Regions from separate parts of the Exiguobacterium sp. s39 genome, predicted to be linked through region 3. Evidence: riboswitches for the same ligand, from Rfam matches in the RefSeq annotation. Region 3 holds a riboswitch; each other region holds the start of a gene.

Region 1 (3,342 bases), 240 kb from region 3:
TTGTTCGAACGCATTCGTCGCTTCCGCATATCGTGCGAGTAACGCATCCAGATTCTCTGGTGCTGTCGCCATCATTTGCTCCAACTGTTGCATCCGAGAACGGATCGCGAGGATGTCTTCAAACGCTGTCCAAAGGACGTCGAGTCCGGTCATCGTCTCACTATATACAGGAAGTTGTTCCAAATAGCCGATCGTCAAACCGCTCTTTTGATAGATGACACCACCGTCCGGTTGCTCAAGGCGAGCGAGCAAGCGGAGTAATGTCGTCTTGCCACTCCCGTTTCGTCCAATTAGACCGACACGGTCGTGTTCGTTTAAGAAGAGGGAAACATCCGTTAAGATCGTTTCGCCTCCGAATTGTTTGGTTAGGTGTTGAATGTCGCAAATCATCATAATCAATTGATCCTTTCGCGCGCATCAAAAAAAGGAGAGCGCAAATAGCACTCTCCATCACGTGTGAAAGATGCGCTTTGCTGTATTTTTCAATCATGAAGTTCTAAAAAAGGGCAGACGGGTGCCTTAGAACGCCATTCCATGAAAAATCGCGCGCAACAGATACAATTGTTCCATCAACCAGTGTTTGCACGCGGCAAAGTCCATCTTTTCACACCACCTTTCGTTTCAGATATCTCTAGTTTACTATTTTTTTGTCAGTTACGGAAGTCTGAATTATTTGAACACGCCAGCGATTGAACTGAAGAAGTCACTGAGTCCATCGAATAATTTAGCGAAGAAACCTTTCGTTTCTTCTGATGTTGCGAACGCGTGGATGTCTTGCCCCGCATTTTTCAAACCACTCTCGATTTGTCCCCAGTTGATGTTCGCTTGCTCCATTTGATTGAATAGATTCGTCAACCGGTCCATTTGTGCGTCAGACAACTGGATATTGTTGTTTTGAATGACTTGGACGATCAGGTTTTCGATCTCGACTTTGGTTTCCGGTTTTTGATTGGCGATCTCAGCCTTGATCTCATTCATTAAGTCAGCGACTTTATCCGTGCCGACCGTTTTTCCGACGTCTGATGTGACCGATAATTCTTGCTGTGCTAAATCCTTGCGTTCGTCACTTAACTTAATTCCAGTCTCAGCGGAAGTTTGATCGTACGCTTTCATGATTCCTGTCAGTGCCGATGTCCCGGTCACCTTGTAGGGAGAAGTGATCGTGATATCGGCATCTTTGACACCCGCTGTGACGAGAGCGTTGAGATACATATCCTTTGTCACCCATGTGATGTTCTCCGTCGAGACGGAAAGTCCATCACCTTTTTCCGTCAGTTCGATCTTAGCCGACGAATACATGTTGCCACCTTTTTGCGACTGTGGAATGTTTTTCCCGAGATATTTTTCTTCGTCAGCAGAAGTGGCGATGATCGGTGTGATGCCTTCCGGTGCATTGAGACGGGAAAGCACCCATGCTTTATCCTTTGCGCCGAGCGACTCCCCGAGTGTGACGATCGTCTTATCGACGACTTGTTCGGCAGATGCGGCTGTCGGGAGTAATAGAGCAGAAGCGATAACGGCTGACGCCATGATTTTTGTTGGTGTATGCATAATGAAATCCTCCAATTGTAAGTAACAGAATGAATTATAGTATCAGGTACTAAAGTTAGTGTACGAGAACGAAAGAAGTTCGGAATCGGTCTGTAGATGGAGACGGCATCCGTCTTCTGACACTCCATAGTATAGCGAAAAGAGGACAACTTGACTTCCATTTTCAGCATGCTATAGTGGATGGGAATCGAATAATGACCACTAGGGGAGTCGGTAGACCGACTGAGACGAACGAAGACGTTCGGACCCTTTGAACCTGATTAAGTTCGTACTTACGGAGGGAAGTGGCGTCAAGTCTTGTTCTTCTTGCGCCATGCCCGTGTGTTTCGGGGTGGTGTTTTTTCGTTTCATACTAAACGAGGAGGATGAGATCATGACATTCACACAAGAAATCAAACAAGCGGCACAAGCGTATTGGGATAGTAGTTTTACGCACCCATTTGTACAAGGAATCGGGGAGGGGACGTTACCGCTCTCGAAATTTCGGCATTACGTCATGCAGGATGCCTATTACTTAAAACACTTTGCGAAGATTCAAGCGAAGGCAGCGTCAAAAGCAGACGACTTCGCGACGATCGCGACACTTGCCGAGCATGCTACTTCGACTTACGAGGCAGAGTTGAGCTTACATCAATCATTTTTTGAGCCGCTCGGTATTACGGAAGCAGATCTTGAAGCATTTGAACCGGCACCGACAGCATATGCGTATGTCTCCCACATGCATCATGCGAGTGAAGGAACGCTCGGTGAGACGATTGCTGCCATCTTGCCATGTTACTGGTTGTATTATGAAGTCGGACAGCAATTACTGACGTGTACTCCGGAAGAAAAAATCTATCAGCAATGGATCGACACGTACAGCTCGGAATGGTTTGAAAAGGTCGTCTTTGAACAGATTGCACGGCTTGATGCGCTGGCGGAACAAGCGAGCCCGATGGAACGCGAGCGGATGAAACGTCATTTCGTGACAAGTTGTTACTATGAGTTACTCTTCTGGCACATGGGGTGGACGGAAGAGACGTTCACGTCGGTCTACGAAAAGATTCCAGCACGCCCGGTATCTTCTTAAACCAGTAGATGGTAGAATTAGGAATACCATCTGGTGAAAGTAGGGATTGGAATGGAAATCGTAGTCATCGCACTCGTGATCCTCGCGGCATATGCTATGCAACGAATGCTTGGTAAAGTCAAAGTAAGATTTGTAGGACTTATCATCCCAACGTTGATTGTGTTATCCGGTATATCCGCATCGACTCGAAACTTCAAGGTAGCGTATAGCATGGGAAGCTATATTTCTGCTGTTCTTGTCATCGTCGTCTATGCACTGCTGACTTATTGGTTATACCGCGTCTACCATCGTGCGAAAGAAGAAACTGAATATCCGTATCAATCATTAAAAGACCGAGGCATCCTTTAAGGAGCTTCGGTCTTTTGGTGTATCACGTCATCATTTTTTCCAGTTTTTAAAGCCGTCACCGAATTCGAGATGCAGTTGATCGGTAAAGACACCGTTCTGAAAGACCGGCACATCAACCGGTAAAGTGCCTTGCGGTTTGAACGTTCCGAAGATCGCTCGGATACCTGCAGGCAGGTTCGGTCCCGCTGATTTTAGATTGCCTGCTTCGGAGTCTGGACCGTTTGGATCGCCTTTGAAGCCATAGACGAGGACGTGTGCCGGTGCGTCCGGTTGAACGGCGACATCGTATGGGTTACGGAGACTGAGCAGGACGGATGGTGTATCCGTTTGTTTCGCATAGCGGAAGATCGAAGCCGGAATCGCTTGTTCTGGTG
Region 2 (3,342 bases), on a different contig from region 3:
GCCCGTGCTGGTCAACGTGTCAGCCAAGGTCAACAAATTGGCGCGTTAGGTAGTACAGGAAATTCAACAGGACCACACCTCCACTTCGAAATTCACGTTGGTGGATACAGCTATAGTGCAACTGGTCCAGCTAACTCAGTCAATCCATTGTCGATGCTTTAATCGTAAAGAATCGTTGCGTATGCAACGGTTCTTTTTTTTGTCATTTTCAAAAAACAAATCGTATATTACAAAAAACCGTTTTCATTTGAAATGTAAATGAAATTTTTTTGAAACGATTACGGTGCTATAATCTATTTCAGATATGAGAGAAACTTGAATACTATAATAAAATATGAAAAAAACATAAGTGAGGAAAACGATATATGCTAAAAAAACTAATTTCTACCATTGTTTTAGGAGCATTACTTATAACAGGAACACAACCGATCGCAGCAGCGACCATTAAAGAAAAAAAAGCTGAAAATGCCGCTGAACAACGTAAACTTGAAAAAGCGATCAAAAAACAAGAAGCTAAAATCTCAAAAGAGCAACGTCAAATCAATCAAATTGACGCAGCAATCAACGAAAAGATTTTCCAAGTCTCTGAAAAAAATAAACAAATCGAACAGTTGAACGTTCGAATCGATGAGTTAAAGGCAGACATCGTCCGTTACGAAGAAATGTTACAGAAACAGGAAGAACTACTCGGTGATCGTTTGCGTGTTTTCCAAGAGAACGATGGAAATTCGATTAAATGGGAAGAAGTCATTTTTGGATCGAAGGATTTAGGTGATTTATTCAGCCGTGTCATGGCGGGGAAAAAAATCGCTGAGCAAGACGATAAAATGATTTCGGATTACATCGCAACGCAACAAAAATTAGGAGAAGCAAAACAAGCGCTCGTTGAGAAAAAAGCGGAGCAAATGCAAGAAAAGAAAGTATTGCTTGAACAAAAGAAAGCGTTAAAGCTTCAAATGAAAGAACGTAGTGCCACGCTGAAGAAATTACGAAAAGGGAAGACGAAGTTCACGACAGAACTGTTAGACGCAAAAGAACTTCAAGCGACTCTCGAAGCGCAAGAACGTGCAATTGCGGCAGCGAAGGCAGCTGCTAAAGCAGCGGCTGAAAAAGCAGCAGCGGAGAAAGCGGCAGCCGAAAAAGCCGCTAAAGCGAATGCTCAAGCAGCAAAACAAGCAGGTAAGAGTTCAGAATCAACTGATTCTGTTGCCCCGCCGGTTGTTTCGAGTGGAGGGAAATTCGTTCGACCGTCTTCTGGTGGAGTGTCACAAGGATTCGGACCAGCAAGCGGCGCGAACGGTTATACGTTCCACAACGGTGTTGATTTCAGTGGTTCGGTCGGATCTCCAATCGTCGCTGCAGCAGCTGGAACGGTCATTACAGCATCAGGTGGTGGACCTTACGGCAATCATGTCATGATTTCTCACTTCCTCGATGGACAAGTGTACACGACTGTCTACGCACATATGAGTTCATTATCGGTTCGTGCAGGACAAACGGTCTCTCAAGGTCAGCAAGTCGGGACACTTGGTAGTACAGGGAATTCAACAGGACCACACTTACATTTCGAACTACATGTCGGAGGCTATCAATACAGTGCCTCTTCTCCTCTAAATGCAGTCAATCCATTAGCATATCTGTAATCAAAACGGGCTTCGGCTCGTTTTTTTTTCTTCTCTATGCTACAGTAAAGGCGAAACGAATACTTGAGCAACTAGGGGAGCTGGAGGAATCCGGCTGAGAGGAAAACCAATCTGTTTTCGACCCTATTACCTGAACTGGATAATACCAGCGTAGGAAAGTTGAGCCGAACGGATACCGGAATGCGTATATAACGCTTTCGTATAGCGTCGACTGCTTTTTTACAGCGGTCGACGCTTTTTTTGTCGGTCACGACTCCCTTACATTGCTCGATGGGAAGGTGAAAAGAACATGAAACATGTACTGACGATTGCAGGATCCGACTCCGGTGGTGGAGCTGGGATTCAAGCAGATTTAAAAACCTTTTCGGCTTTAGGGGTTTATGGAATGAGCGTCCTGACAGCCGTCACGGCGCAAAATACGTTGGGTGTTCAAGCGGTGGAAGAGTTATCCCCAGAAATCGTAGATGCCCAGTTAACGTCGATTTTTTCAGACATTCGTGTCGATGCGATCAAAATCGGGATGGTCTCGAATGCGCAGACGATTCGAGTCATTGCTAGACATCTCCGCAAACAGACAGTTCCTATCATATTAGATCCCGTCATGGTCGCTAAAGGTGGTCATGCCCTGTTGCGGACGGAAGCTGAACAAGCATTGATTTCAGAACTTCTGCCGCTTGCGACACTCGTTACACCGAATTTACCGGAAGCGGAGCGGTTAACAGGACAATCAGTGACCAATCTAGAGGAAATGCAACTGGCGATGCATCAATTGGCTACACAGACAGGGGCAGTATTACTAAAAGGTGGACATCTCTCAGGAGCTGCAACGGATTTATTGTTTGATGGGGAAGTGGAACACCGTTTCACATCGGAACGGTTAGACAATCAACATACTCATGGAACTGGTTGTACCTTATCTGCAGCGATTGCAGCACGGATGGCGCTTGGAGAAGATTTACAAGATAGTGTACGACAGGCGAAAAACTATGTCACGGAGGCAATTCGTCATGGATTTGCTCTCGGACAAGGTATTGGACCGACACATCATTTTCACTCACTTTGGAGGGATACACATGTTTACGACCATTCTTGAACACAAACCACTCATTCACCATCTGACGAACACGGTTACGATCAACGACTGCGCAAACGTCACACTCGCTGTTGGAGCATCACCCGTCATGGCGGAAGACATTCGTGAAGTAGAAGAGATGGTTAGACTCGCACAAGCTCTTGTCTTAAACATTGGTACGATCGATGCAGACATGCAAGCAGCTCAACGACTCGCAGCACGTGAAGCGGGACGTTTGAATGTCCCGATCGTTCTTGATCCAGTTGGAGCAGGGGCAACGACATTACGTACTGCCTTTTCTAAAGAACTCATTGATCTCGGGTGTACGGTCATTAAAGGAAATGCTTCTGAAATCAAGACGTTACTTGGGGAAGATGGGCGAACTAAGGGAGTCGATGCTGCGGGAGATACAATGATGGATCGAGAAAGCATTCGTGCATTCGCTCGCAAACACAAATCTGTCCTCGTCGTGACAGGTCCGAACGACTATATCACGGATGGAACGCGCGAAATGGAATTACATGTAGGAACACCTCGTCTAGGAGATATCACGGGTACGGGCTGCATGACGGCCTCCTTGATTGCGAGCTTCCTCGGTGCAGGATATACAGCGTTTGAGGCGGCTGT
Region 3 (3,342 bases):
AAAGCGAGATTTCGGGAAAAGAACCATTATTCGAAATAGCGTGTGAATTTCCAGGCTTGCTGTTTTTTGCGTATACTACAGAAGAAGACTACTTATAAAGGAGTGGAAACGATGCAAGCGACAGTGACATGGAACAAACAGATGGGGTTTAGTGGACAGACGGAATCAGGGCATCATCTGGCGATGGACGCAGCACCCGAAAACGGTGGTGAAAACCAAGCACCACGACCGACCGAACTCTTGCTACATGCCGTTGCCGGCTGTACTGGAATTGATATCGTCTCGATTTTAGAGAAGATGCGCTTGACGATCACCTATTTCGAAATGGATATCGAAGGAGAACGGGCAGAGGATCATCCGCGGCGTTTTACGTCGATCTCGATTCATTACCGGCTTGAAGGTGATCTCCCGGAAGATAAGGTCCGTCGTGCCATCTCTTTATCAAAGGATAAATATTGTTCGGTCTCGCAATCCCTGAACGCTGAGATTTCCGTCTATTATTCGATTAATGGTGTGCGAAGCGAGGATCCTTTGTGAAGAAAACCGTACTGATCGGTTGTCTGTTGCTTGCAGGGTGTGCACAGGAGACGACGGAACCAACGAAACCATCACAACCGGAAACGAAGCATCCGACAGAAGAAAAGAAACCGAAGCCTGAGCCGACGAAAGAAGAACGACAACAAGCACGATTAAAGCAGCAACTTGAAGCGATGTCGACGTCAGAAAAGATCGATCAACTGCTCTACATCGGAGTCGCCGGCACGGAACTTTCAGCAGCTGACCGGAAACTGTTAAAGACGCATGCGATTGGTGGGGTCTTACTGCTCGGCGGAAACATCACGTCGGAAGAGCAACTCTTGACGTTCACGCGTGCGATTCAAGAGACGAACCAAAAACCGTATGCGTTCGTCGGGATTGATGAAGAAGGCGGACGCGTCAGCCGGGTACCGGATCAACGATTACGTCTACCGACGAGTCAACGGATGGCGCAAGGAGCAGATGAAGTGAAAATGGAAGACGTCGGACGTACGCTCGGACATTTGTCACGTTTTTATGGCTTCAACATGGACTTCGCGCCGGTCCTTGACGTCAACAGTAATCCGAACAATCCGATCATCGGCGACCGTGCGTTAAGTGCTGATCCGAATACCGTCGCGACGCTTGGTACGGCCCTGATGCACGGGATGCAGGAGACGGGAACGATTCCGGTCGTCAAACATTTTCCCGGTCACGGCAATACGAGTGTCGATTCCCATGTCGGGCTACCGAAAGTGACGGCATCAAAGGAAGAATTGAAGCGGACGGAGCTGTTACCGTTCCAAGAAGCGATTCAAGAGGGCGCCGAGATGGTGATGGTCGCCCATATTCTCTATCCCGCGTATGACGATATGAATCCGTCCTCGCTCTCAAAGCCGATCTTGACTGACCTCTTGCGTCAACAACTCGGATTCAACGGTGTCATCATCACGGATGATCTCGTCATGGGGGCGATCACGAAACAATATGGTCTCGCAGAAGCGGCACGTCAGTCGCTCGTCAATGGAGCTGATATGGCGATGTTTTCAGAGGCAGGTGCTTACACAAAGGTCCATGCTGAAGTGATGCAAGCCGTCAAAGACAAAACGCTGACGCCGGAGATGCTCGATGCCAAAGTAATGCGCATCCTGAAGCTGAAGCAGACGTATGCCGACAGCCAAGAGCAACAGCGACCAACGAAATCGGAACTGATTCAGCAAGTGGAAGCGCTCAACTAGGACTAGCGAAGCAAAGCGACTCATGCTAGACTAATGGGGCAAGCCAATTAAACACGAAAAGACACTAGGGGAGTCTCCCAGCAGACTGAGACGGAAGTATCCGGACCCTTTGAACCTGATCTAGTTCGTACTAGCGGAGGGAAGTGGCTCGAAACCTTAGATATCCTTAGCGCTTCAGCGCATTTTCGGACCACTCCCTTCAACATCGGGAGTGGTCCTTTTTCGTATGGAAAGGAAGAACATGATGCGTCTACATCTGATTTCGACGGGATCCATTAATCCGCTTGACGAAATAAAGACCTTTCAATCGCTTCAACCTTATACGGATCAGCTACATCTACGTGAACCGAACTTGTCGGCGGCAGAATTACTTGATCTAATTGAAGCGCTCCTTGCGCATGGTTATTCGCCTGATCAGGTAACGGTTCATGATCGGGTCGATGTCGCCCATGTCGCCGGCATCGGTGTGCAGCTGACGCGCCGTTCCTTACGTGTCCGCGATGTGCGACGTCATTTTCCGAATCTCGTCATCGGGAAATCAGTCCATTCGCTAGCAGAGGCACTGGCAGCAGAAGCGGAAGGAGCCGACCGCCTGCTGTACGGTCATATTTATCCGACAGCGTCGAAGCCGGACGTGCCACCACGAGGGATTGACGCCTTGAAGCAAGTCGTCACCTTCACGACGAAACCAGTCATTGCAATTGGCGGGATTACACCAGAACGCATGCCTGAAATCGTAGCGACCGGTGTAACCGGAATCGCCGTCTTATCGGGTATTCTCGGTCAATCGGATCCGCTCGCCGCCGTCAAGCATTATCAGGGGGTACGGGTATGACGAATCACATCATCATCGGCAGTGGAGTCATCGGTTTGACGCTTGCTTACGGTCTCGCCTGTCAGAATGAATCCGTCGTCGTCTTAGAACGCGGAGCAGGTGGACAAGGAACGAGTCGCGCGGCTGCCGGGATGCTTGCGACGGACATCGAGCTCAGAGAGGAATTGCATGCACTTGCCGCGCGAAGTCGTCGTCTGTATCCGTTGCTTGCACGTCGTCTCGAGCGAGAAACAGGCATCGATTGTGGATACCGGGAACAACCGTTTTTGTTAAAGCGTAAAGGGCGCGAGCATCTGTTTCCAGCTGTCGGTCAAATCGATCCACGACGACTGACGACTGCATTGATGTATGCCTTACACGCACGTGGCATATCAATTGAAGAACAGGTAGAGGTCACACGCATCGAAGAGAACGATGACTTCATCAGGATCGAATCGAATGCGGGAATCTGGACCGGACAAACAGTGACGGTCGCTGCCGGACGGGGTTCGCAAGCCTTGCTCGATACAGCCGGCATTTCGATCGCGACATATGGGGTCAAAGGGGAATGTCTCGCCGTCCGTCTCGCGGGTCAGCCGTTACGCTCGATCCTGTTTGACGACGCCGTCTACCTTGTGCCGAAAGCAGACGGTCGGATTTTGATCGGTGCGACCGAACTGCCGCACGACGAGACAGTCGGTGTCAGTGTCGCAGGGGTCACGTCATTGCTTCAAGCAGCAGAACGACTGTATCCACCGATTCGTGACGCGGTCA
Region 4 (3,342 bases), 420 kb from region 3:
TTTTCCCGGATCCGTTTGCCCCGAGCAGCATCACCCATTCTCCCGTCTTCAGGGAAAATGTCGCATCGGTCAGCGGATAAGGTGCTTTCGTCGATAATGCAGCGACGTGTAACAAGGGAGTGCCTGCTGTAGCGACTGAGGGAAGCACGTGAAGTCGCGCCGCTTGTGGTCCATCTATGGGTAACGTCTCTAACGTATACGGATACAAAGATGGAACAGCGACCCCTTTCGATTGAAGATGTTCATAAGCTTGCGGAAACAAATCCTGTGGATGTGCCGTTGCAGTCACCGATCCGTCCTCAAGTAAGACGATCTGATCGATATATGGCAAACAGACATCGAGTTGGTGTTCAATCAAGACGATCGTTAAATCGTGTTCTTTCTGAATCCGAAAGATCAACGCCATCAGCTCGTGTTGCCCGATCGGGTCAATCTGAGCCGTTGGTTCATCGAGTAATAAGATCGTCGGCTCAAGTGCCAGGACCGCAGCGAGCGCGAGGCGTTGTTTCATCCCCCCGGATAGACTCGCGATTGGTGTCGAGAAGGGGAGAGGGAGACCAACGAGTGCGAGTAAGCGTTCAATTCGTTCCTCCATCTCTTCGCGTGGAATCGACCGGTTTTCTAAGCTAAAAGCGATTTCGCGTCCGATCGTTTCCATGCAGAACTGTTCTTCTGGGTTTTGGAATAGCACTCCGACCGAACCGGACCGGGTAACGGTTCCCGTCTGTTCGACTTCAATCGTCTCTGGTGTCAGTCCGGCTAGGGCATGAAGCAGTGTCGTCTTGCCACTCCCGCTTCGTCCGAGCAGAAGGGTCGTTCCGTGTTCGATCGTCAGCGATACATGATCGAGCACCGACTTCATCTGACCGGGGTAGCGGATGCTGAGATCGTCGACAGTAATCATGCGACTTCCCGTTTCGCACGTCCGGCCGCAAACCCGTTCAAGACACCGGTCGCAACAAGGCGACGGACGAGAATCGCTGCAAGCAAGCCGCCCAGTAATGCGCCACTAATCAATTGTAAGCCAGTTGTCGCAAGCAACGTCGTCGTCGTGTAGTAACCGAATCCGTTCGCGATCAGACTATAGACAATGCTACCAATCGCGGCTCCAACACCCGATAACATCAATGTCCAGGTGTCATAACGGCGATAACGCGTCATCGCAAAGACGAGTTCCGCACCAAGCCCTTGGCATACCCCGATGAGAAGAGCCGATAAACCAAAGTGACTACCCGTGAACAGCTCGACGGCTGCCGCGACGATTTCCGCGATGAGAGCGGCACCTGGTTTTTGAATGATTGCTGCGACGAGCGGGCTCGCGATGATCCAGATCCCAAACATCCAGTTGGCACCGACAGGTCCGAAGATCGCAGACATCGGTAACCAGAGTGTTGACCAACCGAGATAGATGACCCCGCAAGCGACGGCGAGCATCATCATGACCATGATTTCTTTCATTTTCCAGTTTTGCATTAGGTACGTCCTCCTTAGAATGGGGGAGACGCCAAAAAGACCGCCCTCCGTAAAAAAGAGAGCGGTCCTCAGAAAAACTGCGCGCAGCAGGAGTCATTGGATGTGATCGCTCCACTTTCCTACGCTAGTATGAACTAGATCAGGTTCGAAGGGTCCGAAGTGAATCGTCTCAGCCAAATGGGCTCCCCTAGTGGATATGGTAATAGGTGATACGCTGTTCACTTTAGGCAATCTTCTGTCTATTGTCAAGACACAAAAAAACGATACGCCACGAAGGGCGTATCGTCAAACGACTTATTTGTTGTCTTCGTTCTCTTCTTTTGCTTCTTCTGAAGACTCTTCCGTAGCTTCCGCTTCGTTGTCTTCACCAGCTTCCGCTTGTGCCTCAGCTTCTGCTTCTTCGATTTCCTCAAGCTCTTGTTCAAGCGTTGATTCGACGACAGCTGCGACTTGAATGTCGCCTTCTGTGACGATACGGAAATCTTTTTGTTCTGGAAGATCAGCAACAGAAATCGAATCGCCGATTTCGAGGTTCGTGACGTCGACTTCGACGTTCTCTGGTAATTTATCTGGTGTAGCTGCGACTGTTACTTTAAAGAGTGTCTGTGACAGGAATCCACCGACTTTAGCGCCAGCTGCTTCGCCGACGAGTACGACATCTGCTTCAACTTCTGTCTCTTCATCCATTTTAACGGCGATGAATTCAACGTGATCGACAGTTGGTGTGAAGACATCCATATCACGACGGTTGATCAAGACGTTAATATTTTTACCGTCGAGTTTCAGTGAAATCAAGACGTTCTCACCGTTTTCTCGAACGATTTTAAGCAATTCTTTTTCTTCAAATGCGATTGGTGTACTTTCCACTTTGTAACCATACACGACACCAAGAGCTTTTCCTTCATGACGTAATTGTTTACGGAGTGAGCGTGGACGTACCTCGCGTTTTTCGGCTGTTAATTTAACTGACATGTTCATTTCCCCCTTGAATTTGGTATAGCCCTCAAAAGGTAATGAATGTAGGAGCAGGACAAGTCCTGAACAATTTAAATATGCTAAGACAATCGGTTTCAGACTCTTTTGAATCTGACGCTTTCGTGACTTTGCATTTCTCTCCCAGGTCATTACGCTGATATTGAGAAACATGTGTGAGTAAGTCACCGGTTTGATGCGGTGCTAGTGAGTTTATACCCCTATGTTTTAAATCCTTAAACCTCTAATTTTTATTTTTTAAAGTCGAAAGACCTCCAAACCGCTTGAAATCAAGGGTTAAGAGGTCTTTCATTTTTTTCATTTTTTATGGTGATGCGTTGGTTTTCACGGACTAATACACGGATGAGACGTTCGATGTGCCGCATCGTCGTCTGTCCCATCGTTGAGATTTGGAGCCATTGATTATGGACGAGATAGTCGCTTTCATACTGGACGTGATAGCCCTGAATCCGAAGAGCGTCTCCTAAAGCGGTTGCCGACGGATGAACGATCGTCAGAATTCCCGGCGCTTGCGCTTCTTGAGTCGCAAGCAGGTTGAAACCAGTAGCGCGAACGGCTTGTTCGAGATAGGTCATCTTGATGGCTGCTTGATCGAGATCAAGGGCATCGAGCGCTGCCTGACAAGCCAGCAACAAGTTCGATGAGCCGGAAAAGGCGACGCCTTCCGCATAGAGTCCGAGATCCAGATAACGTGGAACACGTGGAGAAGGTAGGATGCAGTCTGTATGACCGATGAACGCAAGACCCGGTAAACCCCCAATTGCCTTTCCGGAGACGGTCGTGACGAATCTGCAGCCAGCGTATGAGAAACGTCCGGTCCCGACGGCGCTGATCGCATCGACGATGAGTGCGGTTCGTTGATCTAATAGCGATTTT

The links. Region 3 has a riboswitch for thiamine pyrophosphate ahead of KNQ11_RS02660 (thiamine phosphate synthase). Riboswitches for the same ligand answer to the same signal wherever they lie in the genome.
Region 1: it holds a riboswitch for thiamine pyrophosphate, as region 3 does, so the genes downstream of both, tenA (thiaminase II) here and KNQ11_RS02660 (thiamine phosphate synthase) in region 3, are expected to answer to the same signal.
Region 2: it holds a riboswitch for thiamine pyrophosphate, as region 3 does, so the genes downstream of both, thiD (bifunctional hydroxymethylpyrimidine kinase/phosphomethylpyrimidine kinase) here and KNQ11_RS02660 (thiamine phosphate synthase) in region 3, are expected to answer to the same signal.
Region 4: it holds a riboswitch for thiamine pyrophosphate, as region 3 does, so the genes downstream of both, KNQ11_RS04980 (ECF transporter S component) here and KNQ11_RS02660 (thiamine phosphate synthase) in region 3, are expected to answer to the same signal.

Annotation. Positions count from the first base shown of each region.
Region 1 covers NZ_JACSNA010000001.1:278,414-281,755, forward strand. Annotated here, with positions in the region: gene abc-f (ribosomal protection-like ABC-F family protein) at 1-393, opposite strand, end outside; gene KNQ11_RS01430 (DUF1002 domain-containing protein) at 670-1,551, opposite strand; TPP riboswitch at 1,745-1,851, shown strand; gene tenA (thiaminase II) at 1,925-2,620, shown strand; gene KNQ11_RS01440 (hypothetical protein) at 2,672-2,968, shown strand; gene KNQ11_RS01445 (glycoside hydrolase family 3 protein) at 2,999-3,342, opposite strand, start outside.
Region 2 covers NZ_JACSNA010000004.1:101,633-104,974, forward strand. Annotated here, with positions in the region: gene KNQ11_RS14975 (murein hydrolase activator EnvC family protein) at 1-162, shown strand, start outside; gene KNQ11_RS14980 (murein hydrolase activator EnvC family protein) at 366-1,643, shown strand; TPP riboswitch at 1,707-1,817, shown strand; gene thiD (bifunctional hydroxymethylpyrimidine kinase/phosphomethylpyrimidine kinase) at 1,933-2,736, shown strand; gene thiM (hydroxyethylthiazole kinase) at 2,717-3,342, shown strand, end outside.
Region 3 covers NZ_JACSNA010000001.1:519,264-522,605, forward strand. Annotated here, with positions in the region: gene KNQ11_RS02650 (OsmC family protein) at 112-537, shown strand; gene nagZ (beta-N-acetylhexosaminidase) at 534-1,754, shown strand; TPP riboswitch at 1,811-1,913, shown strand; gene KNQ11_RS02660 (thiamine phosphate synthase) at 1,996-2,589, shown strand; gene KNQ11_RS02665 (FAD-dependent oxidoreductase) at 2,586-3,342, shown strand, end outside.
Region 4 covers NZ_JACSNA010000001.1:940,110-943,451, reverse strand. Annotated here, with positions in the region: gene KNQ11_RS04985 (ABC transporter ATP-binding protein) at 1-904, opposite strand, end outside; gene KNQ11_RS04980 (ECF transporter S component) at 901-1,473, opposite strand; TPP riboswitch at 1,573-1,672, opposite strand; gene KNQ11_RS04975 (50S ribosomal protein L25/general stress protein Ctc) at 1,768-2,445, opposite strand; gene KNQ11_RS04970 (GNAT family N-acetyltransferase) at 2,736-3,342, opposite strand, start outside.